DNA from 3 places in the Salinicoccus sp. Marseille-QA3875 genome. Region 2 is predicted to be linked to each of the others. Evidence: predicted binding sites of a transcription regulator. Region 2 holds the regulator's gene; each other region holds the start of a gene.
The links. Region 2 encodes CtsR, which represses protease genes until heat stress. Its sites were predicted from a motif close to ATGGTCAATAAAGGTCAAACA; they were not measured.
Positions count from the first base shown of each region.

Region 1 (5,184 bases), 990 kb from region 2:
TCAGGATAATCGTCCAGAATGGTGTCGCGTGCAATGACTGCACTTTGATACGTTCCTGATAACTCACTTGAAAATGCGATATAAAGGATGGATTCCCCTTTTTCAACGTGAGGTTTGAAACTTTCAACAAAATTTTCCGGGTTGATCTGGGAAGTTTTCGGACGCTCACCGTCAGTGATTGCCTGAAGTACTTCTTCACTGGAAATATCAATCTGGTCCTTATAGTCATTCTCACCGATATTGATTGTCAGAGGCAAAACTTCTATACCCCGTTCCTTACTGTCTTCCAACGTCATATCCGCACAGCTGTCTGCAATTAAAATCATAGTATACCCCTTTCGTATTTTATATTTTTAAATTAAAGTAATCTGCTAAAAATTTACCGACACCGTTATCGTTGTTCGATCCGGTGACATAATCCGCAACGGATTTAATATCTTCGATGGCATTGCTCATCGCGACGCCATGCTGCACATATTCAAGCATCTCGGTATCGTTGTCCTCATCGCCGAATGCGATGGTGTTTTTATGGTCGATGCCAAGATATCCGCGGACATAATCCACACCGACTGCTTTGTTGATGCCTTTTTTGATAATCTCAAGAACTGGATACGGTGCGCCCCAGCGTCTGTGTTCAATCGCTTGCGCGAACAGATCGTCCAATTCCTGTCTGATTGCCGGAATTTCTTTTTCTTCTGCCTGAATCAGGATTGTTGTCGGTCCTTCTTCCATCGTCTGAGTCAGCTCGCCGACTTTGATGACCGGCTCGCCCATGCTGAACGCGTCAAATAAAACTTCATCATGATAATGAAGGTAGACCGTGTCTTTTATTTCAGCGACTATATTTTGTATATTAAGATCAGGAATTCTCTTTGCAATCTCGATGGCAACATCAAGATCCAGCTCTTCATGGACCGTTTTGAAATCGAAGTCGTGCGGGTGGTGGACGAAAGCACCGTTGAAATTGACAACAGGCGTAGTCATACCCAGTTCTGTATAGTAAGGCTCACTCGCACGGTAAGGTCTCCCCGTTGAAATCATGATCTCATGGCCTTGACTTTTAAGTTCATTTAAAACCTTTTTTGTGTACGGACTGATTGTTTTTTCATCCGTCAATAGTGTTCCGTCTAAATCCAGACATATTAAATACTTCTCCATAGCTTTGCTCCTCTATAAAAGTTCACAATTCCATAATAGCATTTATATTTAAACCTTGTTAATAATTTGTTATTATAAAGATAAGTAATTCTCTAAAGGAGTGAGATGGATGGATAAGGAAATGGAAGAGAGCATGATGGGTGCAATAGAAAACGTCATCGACCCTGAGCTTGGTATAGATATTGTCAACCTGGGTCTGGTTTATGGCGTCAACCTTGATGAGGACGGTAACGCAGGTGTGGAAATGACATTGACATCGATGGGCTGTCCGATGGGACCGCAGATCGTTGACGGCGTTAAGCAGGCACTTGCAGAACTGCCGGAAGTAAAAGACACGGAAGTGAACATCGTCTGGAACCCGCCTTGGGACAAAGACAAGATGAGCCGCTACGCCAAGATTGCGCTCGGCGTAAGCTAAATAGATGATTGATTAACGAAGGGCCGTCACATTGTGACGGTCTTTTCTTTTTTTGAAATAAAACCCCCTCGGCCAAGTGGGGAGTAGTTTGACCGGCAGGCGTTCCAACCATACAAAAACAGACGGCCTCAGCCGTCTGCTCTCTATCAATCAATGTATTTCCCCGAACGGACTGTTGAGGTCGTCACCTTCCTCCACCATCGCTTCGACAGCCGCGTGCAGCCCTCTCGTGATATCACCCGGCGGCATCGCGGGCATACGGTTTTTATTTTCAACCTGGTCTTCTGAAAACGGCACATGGATGAATCCGAATTTCGCAGCGGGAAATTCGGTATCCACGAGGTTGCCGAGCTGATAGAAGACGTGGTTGCAGACGAACGTGCCTGCGGTGTTCGACAGGCGTGCCGGAATGCCTGCATCATCCATCGCCTGCACCATCTTCTTCACCGGCATATTGGAAAAGTAGGCGGCCGGTCCTTCCTGCTCAATCATTTCGTCGATGGGCTGGTTGTTCTCGTTGTCCGCAATTCGGGCGTCGTCGATGTTGAGCGCGACGCGCTCGACGCACATTTCACTTCTGCCGCCGGCGAGACCGACTGCGAGGATGAATCTGAAATCATCACTGAGCATCAAGTCACGTAGGACTTCTTTTGATTTGCGGAAGACGGTTGGGATTTCCGCTTTCACTACGTCGCAGCCCGCAATCGTATCCGGCAGGTTTTTCACAGCTTCGTAAGAAGGGTTGGTGTCTGCACCGTCAAACGGATCGAATCCTGTGACTAATATTTTCATCAAAACACTTCCTTAAAAAATGAGTTGGTAAAGAATCGCAAATGTTCCGAGTCCAAAACAATAATAGCTGAATATGATCAGGTTGCCGCGCTCCATCACGCCCTGCAGCCATCTGAGTGCATAGTAGGTCGCAATCAGCGATGCAATGAATGCCAGTACATAAGCGAACCATAAAGTATCGATGTTCGGGTCGCGTGCGATATCGGGTATACCGATCAGTGCCGTCCCGAGTGATACCGGAATATATAGCAGGAAGACGAATCTGAGCGCGTTTTTCTGATTCAATCCGACTGCCATCGCGCCGACGAGGGTCGCGCCGCTCCGGCTGACGCCGGGCGTCAGTGCGACGACCTGCGCGAGACCGACGATGACAGAGTCTTTGATGGTGAGTTCGCCGTCACGCTTCTGGCCGCGTTTATTTTTAATGAACCACAGCGCAAGCCCCGTGACAAGCAGCATCAAGCCGACGAAGCCCATCGAGATATTTTCACCGATGACGTCTTTAAGTAAAATTCCCATGATACCGACCGGGATCGTCGCGATGATCAGGTACATCGTATATTTGGCGTCCTTGATCGCCTGGGCGTCCCGCGCCCCCTGGAATAAAAACCTGAATAAGTTTGTAACGATGACGATGATATCGTTTCTATATATGAATAGAACAGCAAGCAGTGAAGCGGTGTTCAAAAATATTTCAAAGGACAGGCCGGTCGCTTCTATGCCGAAAAGCTCTCTTGCAATGACGAGATGTCCACTGGATGATACAGGAATCGGTTCTGTGATTCCCTGAAGCAGCCCTAAAAATATGTATTTGATCAGTTCCCAAAATTCCATTGATATGCCTCCTAAAAATCTAAACTATAGTATAAAATAAAAATCTCCCAAAAGCGATAAATAACTTGATAATAGGGTAAAAAGTAGTATAATTAAATTAAGGTCAAAAAAGGTCAAACTATTAAAAGTCATGTGAGGTGACATTTATGGATATTAATAAAATGACCTATCAAGTGCAGTCGATCATAGAGCGTGCCCAGAGCATCTCCGTGGACCTGAAACTGCAGGCGATAGAAGCTGAAGCGGTGGTAAAAGCGATGCTGACCATCGATGAAAGCATGTCGAGAGACATATTGGAACGCGTCAATATCGATGTAGACGCGCTCATTGGAAAATACGATGAGAAATTACAGAAATATAATGTTGTTACAGGCGAGAATGTCCAGTACGGACAGTACATGTCCAATGGATTTACAAGCATCATCAACCGTGCTGAAAAGTATATGGCTGAAATGGGCGATACTTTCATTTCCCAGGAACATATGCTGCTCGGTGCGATCCAGAACGACAATATAATGAAAGAAACCGTCGGAAACAAAGATGAAATTGTCAGAGAAGTCATAGAGAAAGTCAGAGGAGGGAATCATGTGACATCACAAAATCCTGAAGTACAATATGAAGTTTTGGAAAAATACGGCCGTGACCTGGTCGAAGAAGTCAGACACGGAAATGTCGACCCCGTCATCGGCCGTGATGAAGAAGTGAGAAGCACGGTGCGTATTTTAAGCCGTAAAAGAAAGAACAACCCGGTGCTGATCGGTGAGCCGGGTGTCGGTAAAACTGCCATTGTCGAAGGGCTCGCACAGAGGATCGTCAGACGGGACGTGCCGGACAGCCTGATGGATAAGACCATTTTTGAACTGGACCTGTCCGCGCTCGTCGCCGGTGCGAAATACCGCGGGGAATTCGAGGAGCGTCTGAAAGCCGTCCTTAAGGAAATAAAAGAATCCGAAGGCCGGATCATTTTATTCATAGACGAAATCCACATGCTTGTCGGCGCCGGCAAGACTGAAGGTGCCATGGACGCTGGGAACATGTTGAAACCGATGCTCGCAAGAGGCGAACTGCACTGTATCGGTGCAACGACTCTGAATGAGTACCGTGAATATATCGAAAAGGACTCCGCTTTGGAACGCCGCTTCCAAAAGGTGCAGGTCCCTGAGCCTGATGTTGAAGATACGATTTCAATACTGCGCGGACTGAAAGAGCGTTATGAAGTCCACCACGGTGTCAGGATCACCGACCGTGCACTTGTTGCGGCTGCAGAATTATCAGACCGTTACATTACGGACAGATTCCTGCCGGACAAGGCAATTGACCTGATGGACCAGGCGAGCGCAACGATCCGTACGGAAATGGGATCGAACCCGACCGAACTGGATCAGATCAACCGCCGGGTCATGCAGCTTGAAATCGAGGAACAGGCACTTAAAAATGAAGATGATTCCGTTTCAAGGCTGCGTCTCGATGAGTTGCAGAAAGAATTGTCCGAAGCACGTGAAGCGCAGGGAAGCCTGTCCCAGCGTGTGGAAAAAGAGAAAGAGCAGATCGGCCGTGTTAACGATAAACGTGCCGAAGTGGATAAGGCAAGGCAGGAGCTTGAAGAAGCGGAAAACAACTATGAACTGGAACGTGCCGCTGAACTCAGGCACGGCAGACTGCCTCAGCTTGAAAAAGAAATGGTCGAGCTCGAAAATGAGCTGCAGGAAGCGAGTGCCGGTGAGAACCGTATCATACGGGAAGTCGTGACCGAAGAGGAAATCGGCTATATCGTCAGCACATGGACGGGTATTCCTGTCAGCAAACTCGTTGAAACGGAGAAAGACAAGCTGCTCAAGCTGTCAGATATACTTCATGAACGTGTCGTCGGCCAGGATGAAGCTGTAGATCTGGTTGCGGATGCAGTCATCCGTGCAAGAGCCGGCATCAAAGATCCGGACCGTCCGATCGGGAGCTTTTTATTTTTAGGACCGACGGGTGTG
Region 1 covers NZ_CM143103.1:1,874,774-1,879,957, forward strand. The annotation lists gene ACY8DT_RS09720 (DegV family protein) at 1-326, opposite strand, end outside; gene ACY8DT_RS09725 (Cof-type HAD-IIB family hydrolase) at 346-1,158, opposite strand; gene ACY8DT_RS09730 (metal-sulfur cluster assembly factor) at 1,268-1,576, shown strand; gene pcp (pyroglutamyl-peptidase I) at 1,727-2,368, opposite strand; gene ACY8DT_RS09740 (undecaprenyl-diphosphate phosphatase) at 2,381-3,202, opposite strand; gene clpB (ATP-dependent chaperone ClpB) at 3,349-5,184, shown strand, end outside.
Region 1: the regulator CtsR is predicted to act here: its motif matches at 3,302-3,322, upstream of clpB (ATP-dependent chaperone ClpB).

Region 2 (5,184 bases):
CCATATTTATCATCAAAGGCGTAGTCGAGCCTGCTTTCCAGCCGGTCATCGAGTGCAGATGCATTCTCATAAAGTTCATCCAGGGACAACTCTGCCCCCATTGCCTGAATTCTGATGTGATCCTCTTCATTGACCATTATCGAAACCGATTCATCATCATTAATATAACTTAAACGGCCGCGTTCGGTAAAAAGAGGACTGATCAGATGCTTCTCCACCAATAACGCTTTGTCTTCAAATTTCAATTCTTCCAGATCCACCTGTTTGAAATCACTCAGCGTATCGTTCAAAGTCTCGATTACATGAGTCATGTCCTCTTCCTTCAACATATGCGGGAATGGCAGTTCGCGGACATTTCTTGCCAGACGTATTCTAGATGACATCTCTACAGGAATTTCTTTTGCCTGGCTGACCCAGGGGCTAATTTTTGCCATTGTCATCACCCGCTTCCAATGATTTGATCTGATCACGCACTACTGCTGCTTCCTCAAATGCCTGCTCCTCAACAAGTTCGGAAAGGTTCGCACGAAGCTGTTCGATTTCCTTTTTAACCTTGATGTAAGCCGAAGACTTTTGAGGTATTTTACCGACATGTTCTGTTTGGTACAGCTGTACCTTCGTGATGATTTCATCACTTTTTTCACTGAACGTCTCATAACATTCCGCACAGCCGAACTTTCCTTTTTTCAATATGGATTCAATGGTGGAGCCGCAGTTTTCGCAGTGTTTCTTCTGCTGTTTGTGTGAACTGAACGGCTGTTGTGCCGAGAGAGACTGCAAGAGTTGATGTATATTGAACGAATCGTCCGAAAAACTTGAAAACTGACTGGAAAACGACTTATTGGCACAAGCTTCACATAAATACCTCTCTGTTTTGTTCAAGCCACTGCCTGTCGTTATATGAACAGTCGCTTCATTCTCCTGGCATGATTCACAAATCATATAATCACTCCTCAGTATATAAGATGACATCGATTATTTTAAGTAGAATTTTAGCTCTCAACTGATCCCTGAAAGGCAATTCTATCATTAAAGTCTCCCTGTCAAGAACGGCATTGATAATTTTACCTTCTTTCAATGTAATCGTGTCATTTTCAAACATCGATTGTACGATATGCTGTGCATTTCGCTGACTTAAGGCGGGGCCAATCAATTTTTTCAGATGAGCAAGATATTCTGATTTTGAATGTGTCTCAACTTTAGTGATACGTATATATCCGCCCCCGCCGCGCTTACTCTCTACCATATAACCGTGCTCATTGGTGAACCGTGTTTTGATTACATAGTTCAGCTGCGACGGGACACAGTCAAATTTTTCAGCGATAAAGGCACGCTTGATTTCAACGACTTCGCCGTCGGAAGCTGCAAGTAATTCTTTCAAATATTGTTCGATAATATCTGACATATTACGCATGCTGTCACCTCTTTTGACCTTCTTTGACTAAAGTATACATTCTGCTTCTGTTTTTGGCAAATTTCTTGTTCAAAATAAAATTCTTCTTTATTTCTGTAAACGTTTGCATTATAATGATTCAGTATCGCGTTTCAGTCTTATATACTTTATAATGTACTTTTAGAGATGCATATACATAACCGCAACATATATCAAATTTTTTGGAGGATCTTTTATGAGTGTTTTAATGGGGATAGTCGGTATACTATTCACACTTTTCCTTGCATGGATTGCGAGCAGCAATAAAAAACTTTCGTTTAAAAAATGGAAGAACATTCTTATCTTACTCGCATTACAGCTGTTTTTTGCATTCCTGTTCCTGAACACTACGTGGGGTCAGACATTTATCGGGTGGCTGGCCGAAGCATTCAACCACCTGCTCGGCTTTGCCGCTGAAGGCGGACAGTTTGTATTTGGTGACCTGATGTCTTTATCCACAGAATCAGCCGCAGCAGGCGACCAGGTTTTATATAACAGTGAAGATGGAATGGCATTCAACGTATTCTTCTTCAACGTATTGGTCCCTATCATTTTCATCAGTGCAATCATCGGTATTCTTTCCTATATAAGAGTACTGCCTTTGATCATTAAAGGTATTGGGATGCTGATGACCAGAATTACAGGCATGCCTTATATCGAATCATACAACGGTGCTGCTTCAATGTTCCTCGGTCAGTCCGAAGTGTTCATATCACTTAAAAACGTTCTGCCGAAAATGACGACTCAAAGACTCTATACTCTGGCCGCACAGGCAATGAGTTCAATTTCCCTGTCTATCGTCGGTGCATTCTTTACGATGCTGGAGCCACAGTTTGTCATCATTGCCATCGTGCTGAACTTCCTGGGAATTTACATCATCGTTCATGTCATCAACCCGTATGAGGAAGAAATCAGTGACGAAGGCGTTGCGATTTCAACAAATCCTGAGAAAGGGAAATCTTTTTTCCAGGTGCTTGGCGATTACATCATCGACGGCGGAAAAGTTGTGCTTGTCGTTGCAGCAATGCTGATTGGTTTCATTGCTCTGATCGGCCTCTTGAACCAGCTGTTCCTTCTTATACCAGGAAGCAGCCTGACGTTCCAGGATATTCTCGGTTATATCTTTATGCCGATTGCATTCCTTATTGGTATTCCTTGGGATGAAGCACAGACTGCAGGCAGCCTGATGGCAACTAAACTGATAACGAATGAGTTTGTTGCAATCGGTGAATTTATGACACTTGCAGATGACTTATCAAGAAAAACGCAGGCGATGGTTTCAGTCTTCCTGATTTCATTTGCCAACTTTGGAAGTATCGGTATCATAGCAGGTTCGGTTAAAGGTCTTCACAGTGAAAGTGGAGATGAAGTTGCAAGATTCGGACTCAAGCTTGTATACGGTGCGTCCCTTGTAAGCTTGCTTACAGCAACAATCGTCGGATTCTTCTTCTAATATCCGACATGAAAAAGCTCTCCCGGAAGACGGGAGAGCTTTTTCTTTTCAAAATTCAAAGTAAGTTTTTGGACAATCATCCGTCCAGCCCGACAATAACAAGTACACCCATTAGAATGATCATGATTACAGTAAAAACAATGAAATATTTAACATATCTAAGGGGATGCTTTTTGAAATAACCGGTGAACTGCAATATGGTCAGCATGCCGCTGACAAGAAAGAAGACGATGGATATCAGTAACATTGTATACAGCACATTTATAAACATGATTGGAAGCTCCTTAATTTCATCCTAAGACCATTGTACAGGAAATATGATTTTACACCATCAGCTCATATAAATTTAAAATTTATCTTGTTTGATAGTAGTTTTTCCATGTGATATCATATGAATGACTATAAGAAAAGAGTTTACTAGGGTTCCGCAATCTGATTGGTCTGGACCGAGAGTAGACCCATGAAGCAATTCATGACACGGAAGGATAAAAGCCTGGGAGATTTCAATATCTCCCAGGCTTTTTTATTTTATCTTTGAAAGGATTTGAATTTATGAACTGGATTAAAATCATCATCGCTTCCATTTTTGAAGTCGGCTGGGTCATCGGCATCACCCACGCCGATAACTGGTGGCAGTGGGGGCTCACGATCATCGCCATATATGTCAGCTTCTACCTGCTGATTGTCGCTTCCATGGAACTACCGGTCGGCACATCCTATGCCGTATTTGTCGGTTTAGGTGCAACAGGCGTCGCAATCAGTGATTTTCTGTTCTTCGGTCAGCCTTTTACAATCTGGAATATAATCTTTATAGGTGTGCTGCTGATCGGTGTCATCGGCCTGAAGATGGTCACATCCGAAGAGCGTGTGGAAGGGGCTGAGCAATAATGGCATGGATTGTACTGATATTTGCAGGAGTTTTTGAAATGCTTGGAGTCAACGCCATTAACGTATACACGCATAACCGGACCATCAAAGCACTCTTTGGAATATTACTGTTCTTCGGCATCAGCTTCATATGCCTGTCGATCGCCATGAATACCATAGCCATGAGTACAGCTTATGCCGTCTGGACGGGCATCGGCGCAGCCGGCGGTGCGATTCTCGGTATGCTGTTCTACAATGAACCGAAAAATTTCCGGAGAATATTCTTCATCTCATTGATCATCGGCAGTGCGGTCGGGCTGAAAGCAATCAGCTAATATGCTTTCACCTGGGGAACGCTGCCACAAGTAAGCAAGAAAATATAGAAGCTGCCCACTGATGGATAAATGCTCCCACAGATGAGCAGCTTATTTTTATTCAAAGGATATATTATTCGTCTGCGACTTTCACTATTTGCTTTCCAAAATTTGAACCGTCAAATAATTTTCTGAATGCTGCAGGGATTTTTTCGAATCCTTCTTCAACTGATACTTCCGTATGGATCTTGCCGTCGTTCACCCACTCTGAAAGCTGGCGGTCCGCATTCTGGAAATCATCGGCATAATTGCCGACGATAAATGCCTGCATCAACGTTTGAGACTTGATCAATGTTGACTGGATTCTCGGCCCGATGTCTTCTGATGGATTATTGTAAGCTGAAATCGCCCCGCATACTGCGATTCTTGAAAACTTGTTCAGATGTTTGAACACCTCGTCGGACACAGGGCCGCCGACATTTTCAAAATAAACGTCTATTCCTTCAGAAACTGCATCTGCCAGTTTTTCACTGAAATCATCAGATTTGTAATCGACACCCGCATCAAAACCGAGTGTTTCCGTTAAATATTTAACCTTCTCTTCACCGCCGGCAATACCGACGACTCTAGCCCCTTTGATCTTTGCAATCTGGCCGACTACCGAACCGACTGCTCCGGAGGCCGCCGACACGACGACCGTTTCACCTTTTTGTGGTTTGCCAATTTTCAGCAAACCGTGATAAGCTGTCTGCCCCGGCATACCCAGTGTGCTCAAGTACAGGTGTAAAGGCAGTTCAGTATTCGAAATTTTAGACAGGTTCTCTGCTGGGACTGTGACATGACGCTGCCAGCTCATTATCCCTTTGACAAAGTCGCCTGCTTCGTAACCGTCAGCATTGGCTTTTTCTATCTTCCCGATGACGTGGCCGCCCAGCGGTTCGTCCACTTCAAATGGTTCCGTATATGATTTTCCTGCCGACATGCGGCCTCTCATATAAGGATCTACAGATACATAAATGCTTTTTACTGTAACTTCCCCTGCCGCCGGCTCTTTGATTTCTGTCTCTTCAAACTTGAATACATCATCTCCAGGAATGCCATCCGGCCGCTTTGCCAGA
Region 2 covers NZ_CM143103.1:889,140-894,323, forward strand. The annotation lists gene ACY8DT_RS04615 (hypothetical protein) at 1-434, opposite strand, end outside; gene ACY8DT_RS04620 (UvrB/UvrC motif-containing protein) at 421-942, opposite strand; gene ACY8DT_RS04625 (CtsR family transcriptional regulator) at 947-1,414, opposite strand; gene ACY8DT_RS04630 (NupC/NupG family nucleoside CNT transporter) at 1,629-2,885, shown strand; gene ACY8DT_RS04635 (hypothetical protein) at 2,962-3,156, opposite strand; guanidine-I (ykkC/yxkD leader) riboswitch at 3,292-3,387, shown strand; gene ACY8DT_RS04640 (DMT family transporter) at 3,438-3,773, shown strand; gene ACY8DT_RS04645 (DMT family transporter) at 3,773-4,087, shown strand; gene ACY8DT_RS04650 (NADP-dependent oxidoreductase) at 4,200-5,184, opposite strand, start outside.

Region 3 (5,184 bases), 850 kb from region 2:
TCTAACCATTAAAATGGCCTCCTTAGTTTTATCCTAATAAATATTGTGCTACCACTTCATCAATGAATAAGATCGTATTTCGCGGTGCTAATTTCAAATATGCTTTTACTGCTCCTTTTTTACTTTCTCCGCCTGCTACTGCGAAGATGGACTCTTTATTTCCAAGGTCATCCAGCTGCAATCCTATCGTTTTCACCTTGTGGACGATATTCCCTTCAGCATCAAAATAAAAACCGAAAGCTTCTCCGACTGCATTTGAATTAACGAGGCCGGTCATCACTTCCTCGGTGACATTTCTGCGTTTGGCCATCTGAAGTGCGTCTCCGATACCATGGATGACCATCGATGAACGTTTGTTCAGATCAATGATTTCCCTGACCATCGGTTCTTCTTTCAATGATTCAAGTGATGCTTTGCTGATGCTGTCCGGCGCATAGAGCATGCGGTGTTCCCCGGATGTGGCTTGTGCAAGATGGCTCACTATCGAGTTCGCCTGAAATGCGACATCCTCACCGAGCCCGCCCCTTGCAGGGACGAAAAGCAGCCCTTCATGCTTCGGTCTTAGAAACTTGCTGACCGATGCCATGGTGGAACCGCCGGCGACTGAAACAACCGCTTCATTGAACAGGTTTTCAGTCAGTACTTCCGCCATCAATCTCGTCAATTCTTCTTTGACCATTGCATTCTGATCGGCATCTCCTCTGACAACAAATATATCTTTCAAAGGATATTTTGTTTTCAGCTGTGATGCCAGGTCGTTGCGGCTCTCAATCAATGTAAGAAATGGTTCGACATTCTTTAAAGTCTCTCTGCCGTTTTCTGAAATGGAAATGCCTTTCGCATCGACCTTTATCATGTTCAATCCCGAAAGATCTTCGACTTCTCTGCGTAAAACTCTTTCTGTCATCCCCAGCTGTCTGGCCAGTGTCCTTCTTCCAATCGGTTGTTCTGCTTCAATAAAGCTTAATATATCCAGGCGTTTAAGCATGTGGGATAAAATATCAGGTACAATATTTTTCTGGATGTCAATCAATCTCTGCCACATTGGTTCAACCACCTCTCATCATAGTGAGACATTTACCGTCCCACCAGGGACAAAAAAATTACATTATTAATATATCAGAAATATATGTAACAATGCAATTAATTTAATTAATTCATATTATGTTTACCCTTGTTTGCTTTTAAATAATCATATATCTGGACAAAATCGAGGACGCCTTCCTGGATGACCGTTGATTCGTCTTTCAATACCGGGACTCTCACCATGTACTCTTCCTGCAGTTCATCATCTTCATCAATATTTATTTTATTGATTTTGACATTCATTTCCCTGAGCTCCGACAATGCGATCTTTATTTGAAGAATGCCTTCATCACAAAGTGCACAACGATTTCTCATATAATAATCTAAAACTAACACCTTATTCACCTGTCTTTAATTTTATTAATAATGTGTTCATTAATGAGTGGACCATCTCTGAAGTAATGATGCCGAGTGCTATGGCACTGGCTATGAGCGCCGCTTCCATGCCGAATGAAAATGCCAGCTGATAGTCTTCCAGAACGACATTGCGCATCGCCTGGTAGGCTGTGCCGCCAGGGACGAGCGGAATGATTCCGCATGTGATGAATATGACGACCGGCATCTTCATTTTCCTTGAATTAAAAATTGAAACAGCGGTCAATATGATTCCGCCGGCGAAACTTGCCAATATCTGATTAGTATCCATATTGATGAATATGTAGTATGTCAGCCAACCGGCAGCGCCGGTCAGGCCGCATTGCATCAACGCCCTTCTCGGTGCATTGAACAAGATGCCAAAACCCATGGAGGCAAAAAAGCTTAAGATGAACTGATAAAGTAAAGTTAACATGTAACAGCCTCCTTAAATGAGCATGAAGATCAATGCGACACCTGCACCTATCGCAAATGCCGTAAGCATCGCTTCAGCACCTTTCATCACGCCTGCAAGCAGATGCCCGCGAATCATTTCACGTATGGCGTTGGTGATCAAAACACCGGGAACGAGCGGCATTACTGCTGCGATGATGATCAAATCCATATTTAAACCCGGGCCATACTGGACGTAGAGAAGAGATGCAATGGCGATAAAGAATGATGCGAAGAACTCTGTAAAGAATTTCACTTTCGTAAAACGTAAAATGCCTTCCATGATGAATACGCCCAGTGCACCGCCGAATGCTGCAGCCGGAAGATCTGCAAGAGAACCACCAAACAACAGAAGGAACATGAACCCGACCATGCCGCCGCACAGCACCATTAACCAAAATGGAAAAACGAGCGCCTCGTGTATATTCTCGATTTTTTTGATTGCCGACTTTATCGGCAGCCCCTGTGCGATATCCCGGGATAAGTTATTGATCACATCAACCATGCCGAGATCGTTTGCACGCTCTTCAATGCGTACAGTCTGAGTCAGTGAATGTTCATTCATAGAGAATATGATTACGGTGGGTGTGACAAAAACTTGAGGATTGCTGATGCCGTATGTATTAGAGATACGCATCATGGTATCTTCAATGCGGTAAGTTTCAGCACCGCTTTCCAACAACAGTTTGCCGCAGTTAATAGCGACGAAAAAGACATCGCGCACATAATCTTCTTTAAGATTATCATTCGGCTCCTCAATGATTTCAATATCATTCAGCATATCCTCACCTGCCATTTTATTGATGGAAAATAAAAAAACGCCCCCAAAGAGAATCGAACTCCTATCTTAAGAACCGGAATCTTACGTGTTATCCATTACACCATGGGGGCATACTTATATATTGTAACCTGAACGTGTGAGGAAAAGCATCATAATTGTATCAAATATTTATGACAATTTAAAGATAGTTTAATCCTTTGACCTAGTTTGACTAATGTGATATAACTAAAACAGTAGCAAATTACAGATATATATGGAGGTTAAGACTATGAATTTAATACCTACAGTGATTGAACAGACGAATCGCGGAGAACGAGCTTATGATATTTATAGTAGACTATTAAAAGATAGAATCATAATGATTGGCAGCGGCATTGATGATAATGTTGCCAATTCGGTAGTGAGTCAGCTTTTATTCCTGCAGGCACAGGATCCTGAGAAAGATATTTACCTTTATATCAACTCACCAGGCGGAAGTGTAACAGCCGGCATGGCTATTTATGACACAATCCAGCACATCAAACCGGACGTGCAGACGATCTGTGTCGGCATGGCTGCTTCAATGGGCTCATTCTTACTGGCAGCAGGCGCAAAAGGTAAACGCTTTGCATTGCCGAACGCTGAAGTGATGATTCACCAGCCGCTGGGCGGCGCACAAGGTCAGGCAACTGAAATTGAAATTGCTGCCAAGCACATTTTAAGAACACGAGAAAAACTGAACAAAATTTTATCTGAAAGAACAGGCCAGCCGCTTGAAAAAATCGAAAAAGATACTGACCGTGATAACTTCATGACTGCTGCAGAAGCACAGAAATACGGTTTGATCGATGAAGTGATGGAGCCTGAAAAAGTTCAATAATGAATTTTAAAGGAGTGCTATATGTCAAAAAGGCATATAGCACTTTTATTTTCGCCATTTTTGGGTAAAGAAGGTAAAGGATATAAGGAGGCCCTCCATTAATGAATATATTGATTACAGGCGGCACAGGTATGGTCGGTTCCCGTTTAACAGAAGTTTTAGTCGAGGAACGCAACCATGTATACATTTTAAGCCGCAGCGACCATTCAGACGACCATCCCTTCATACATTACGTAAAATATAACCCGAATGACATTGATGATTTGAGCTGGGCAGATGAGTTACCTGTCAATATAGATGCAGTCTACAACTTCGCCGGCGCTTCCCTGCAAAAAATGTGGACGGACAGCCATAAGGAAGCGATAATGGATTCCAGAATAAATACGACAAGACTGCTTTATAACTGGGCAGAGAATACCGGCGTCAAGCCTGGAGTTTTGATCAATGCAAGTGCAGTCGGATACTACCCGACAAGCGAAAGTGTCAGCTTTACCGAAGAAGATGAATTCCAGCCGTCGAACTTTTTGGCGAGTGTGGTGAGTGCATGGGAAAAGGAAGCGCTCAAGTTTCAGGAACTCGGCACAAGGGTCGTCCTCAGCAGATTCGGCCTCATACTGGATAAAGATGAAGGCGTACTGCCGCTTATGGCATTGCCTTTTAAATTCGGAGCCGGCGGAAATATCGGCACAGGACAGCAGTATTACAGCTGGATCCACCTGGAAGACTTAATCAATTCACTGCTCTACGTTCTTGCCGTAGATGATATGGACGGACCGGTGAATATGACCTCACCAGTGCCGCTGAGACAGGAACAGTTTGCGAAATATTTGGGCATGGCACTCGGCAGACCGACAATTGTGAAGGCACCCGGTTTTTTATTTAAAACAGTGCTGGGCGACCAGTCGATACTGATCATCAGAGGACAGAAGGTCATCCCTGAAAAACTGCTTGCCAATGAGTTTAAATTCAACTACCCTACACTCGATGTCGCACTCGACAACATTTATGGCGAATGAAAATAAAAATCCGCAGACAATTTGTGATTGCCTGCGGATTTTTTTATTTGTGTTTAGGGGTGTGGTAGCACGAAACTCATCAAAAACTCTTTTTCGTGCCATAACTCATCTGAAAACTACAGAGTTGTAGCGCAGAAGAGTGTCTGGCGCTATAACTCATATGGAAGCTACAGAGTTGTAGCGTAGAAAGGCGTCTGGCGCTATAACTCATCTGAAAACTACAGAGTTGTAGCGCAGAAGGGTGTCAGACGCTATAACTCGTATGAAAACTACAGAGTTGTAGCGCAGAAGGGTGTCATAAAGCCCTGCCTTCTTCTTCCCACCATCAATTACAAGTTGATCGTCACATCAGCATCTTCACGTAACTCTTCAGCGAGTCCCTGTGCCGCTTCTGCCTGTTTTTCACTGATAAGCTGCTGTTCAATCTGAGGTTTTACGTCTTCAAAGGCAGGGGGTTCAGTTTCTTCGCCTTCACCCTCGCTTTGTGCTTCTTCACGTGCTGCGATCTGCTCGTCATAGATTTCTTCAAGCTCTTCATCTGACGGTTCGATGTCTCCCGTTTCTTCAGCAATCAGTGCTTCAACTTTCACCTGTTTTTCAAGTTCAGTTCTGATTTCATCTTCTGACATGCCGCT
Region 3 covers NZ_CM143103.1:1,735,244-1,740,427, reverse strand. The annotation lists gene gap (type I glyceraldehyde-3-phosphate dehydrogenase) at 1-9, opposite strand, end outside; gene ACY8DT_RS08935 (sugar-binding transcriptional regulator) at 29-1,045, opposite strand; gene ACY8DT_RS08930 (glutaredoxin family protein) at 1,153-1,401, opposite strand; gene ACY8DT_RS08925 (threonine/serine exporter family protein) at 1,424-1,876, opposite strand; gene ACY8DT_RS08920 (threonine/serine exporter family protein) at 1,889-2,674, opposite strand; tRNA gene ACY8DT_RS08915 (tRNA-Arg) at 2,713-2,784, opposite strand; gene clpP (ATP-dependent Clp endopeptidase proteolytic subunit ClpP) at 2,943-3,533, shown strand; gene ACY8DT_RS08905 (TIGR01777 family oxidoreductase) at 3,635-4,549, shown strand; gene ACY8DT_RS08900 (SurA N-terminal domain-containing protein) at 4,879-5,184, opposite strand, start outside.
Region 3: the regulator CtsR is predicted to act here: its motif matches at 2,869-2,889, upstream of clpP (ATP-dependent Clp endopeptidase proteolytic subunit ClpP).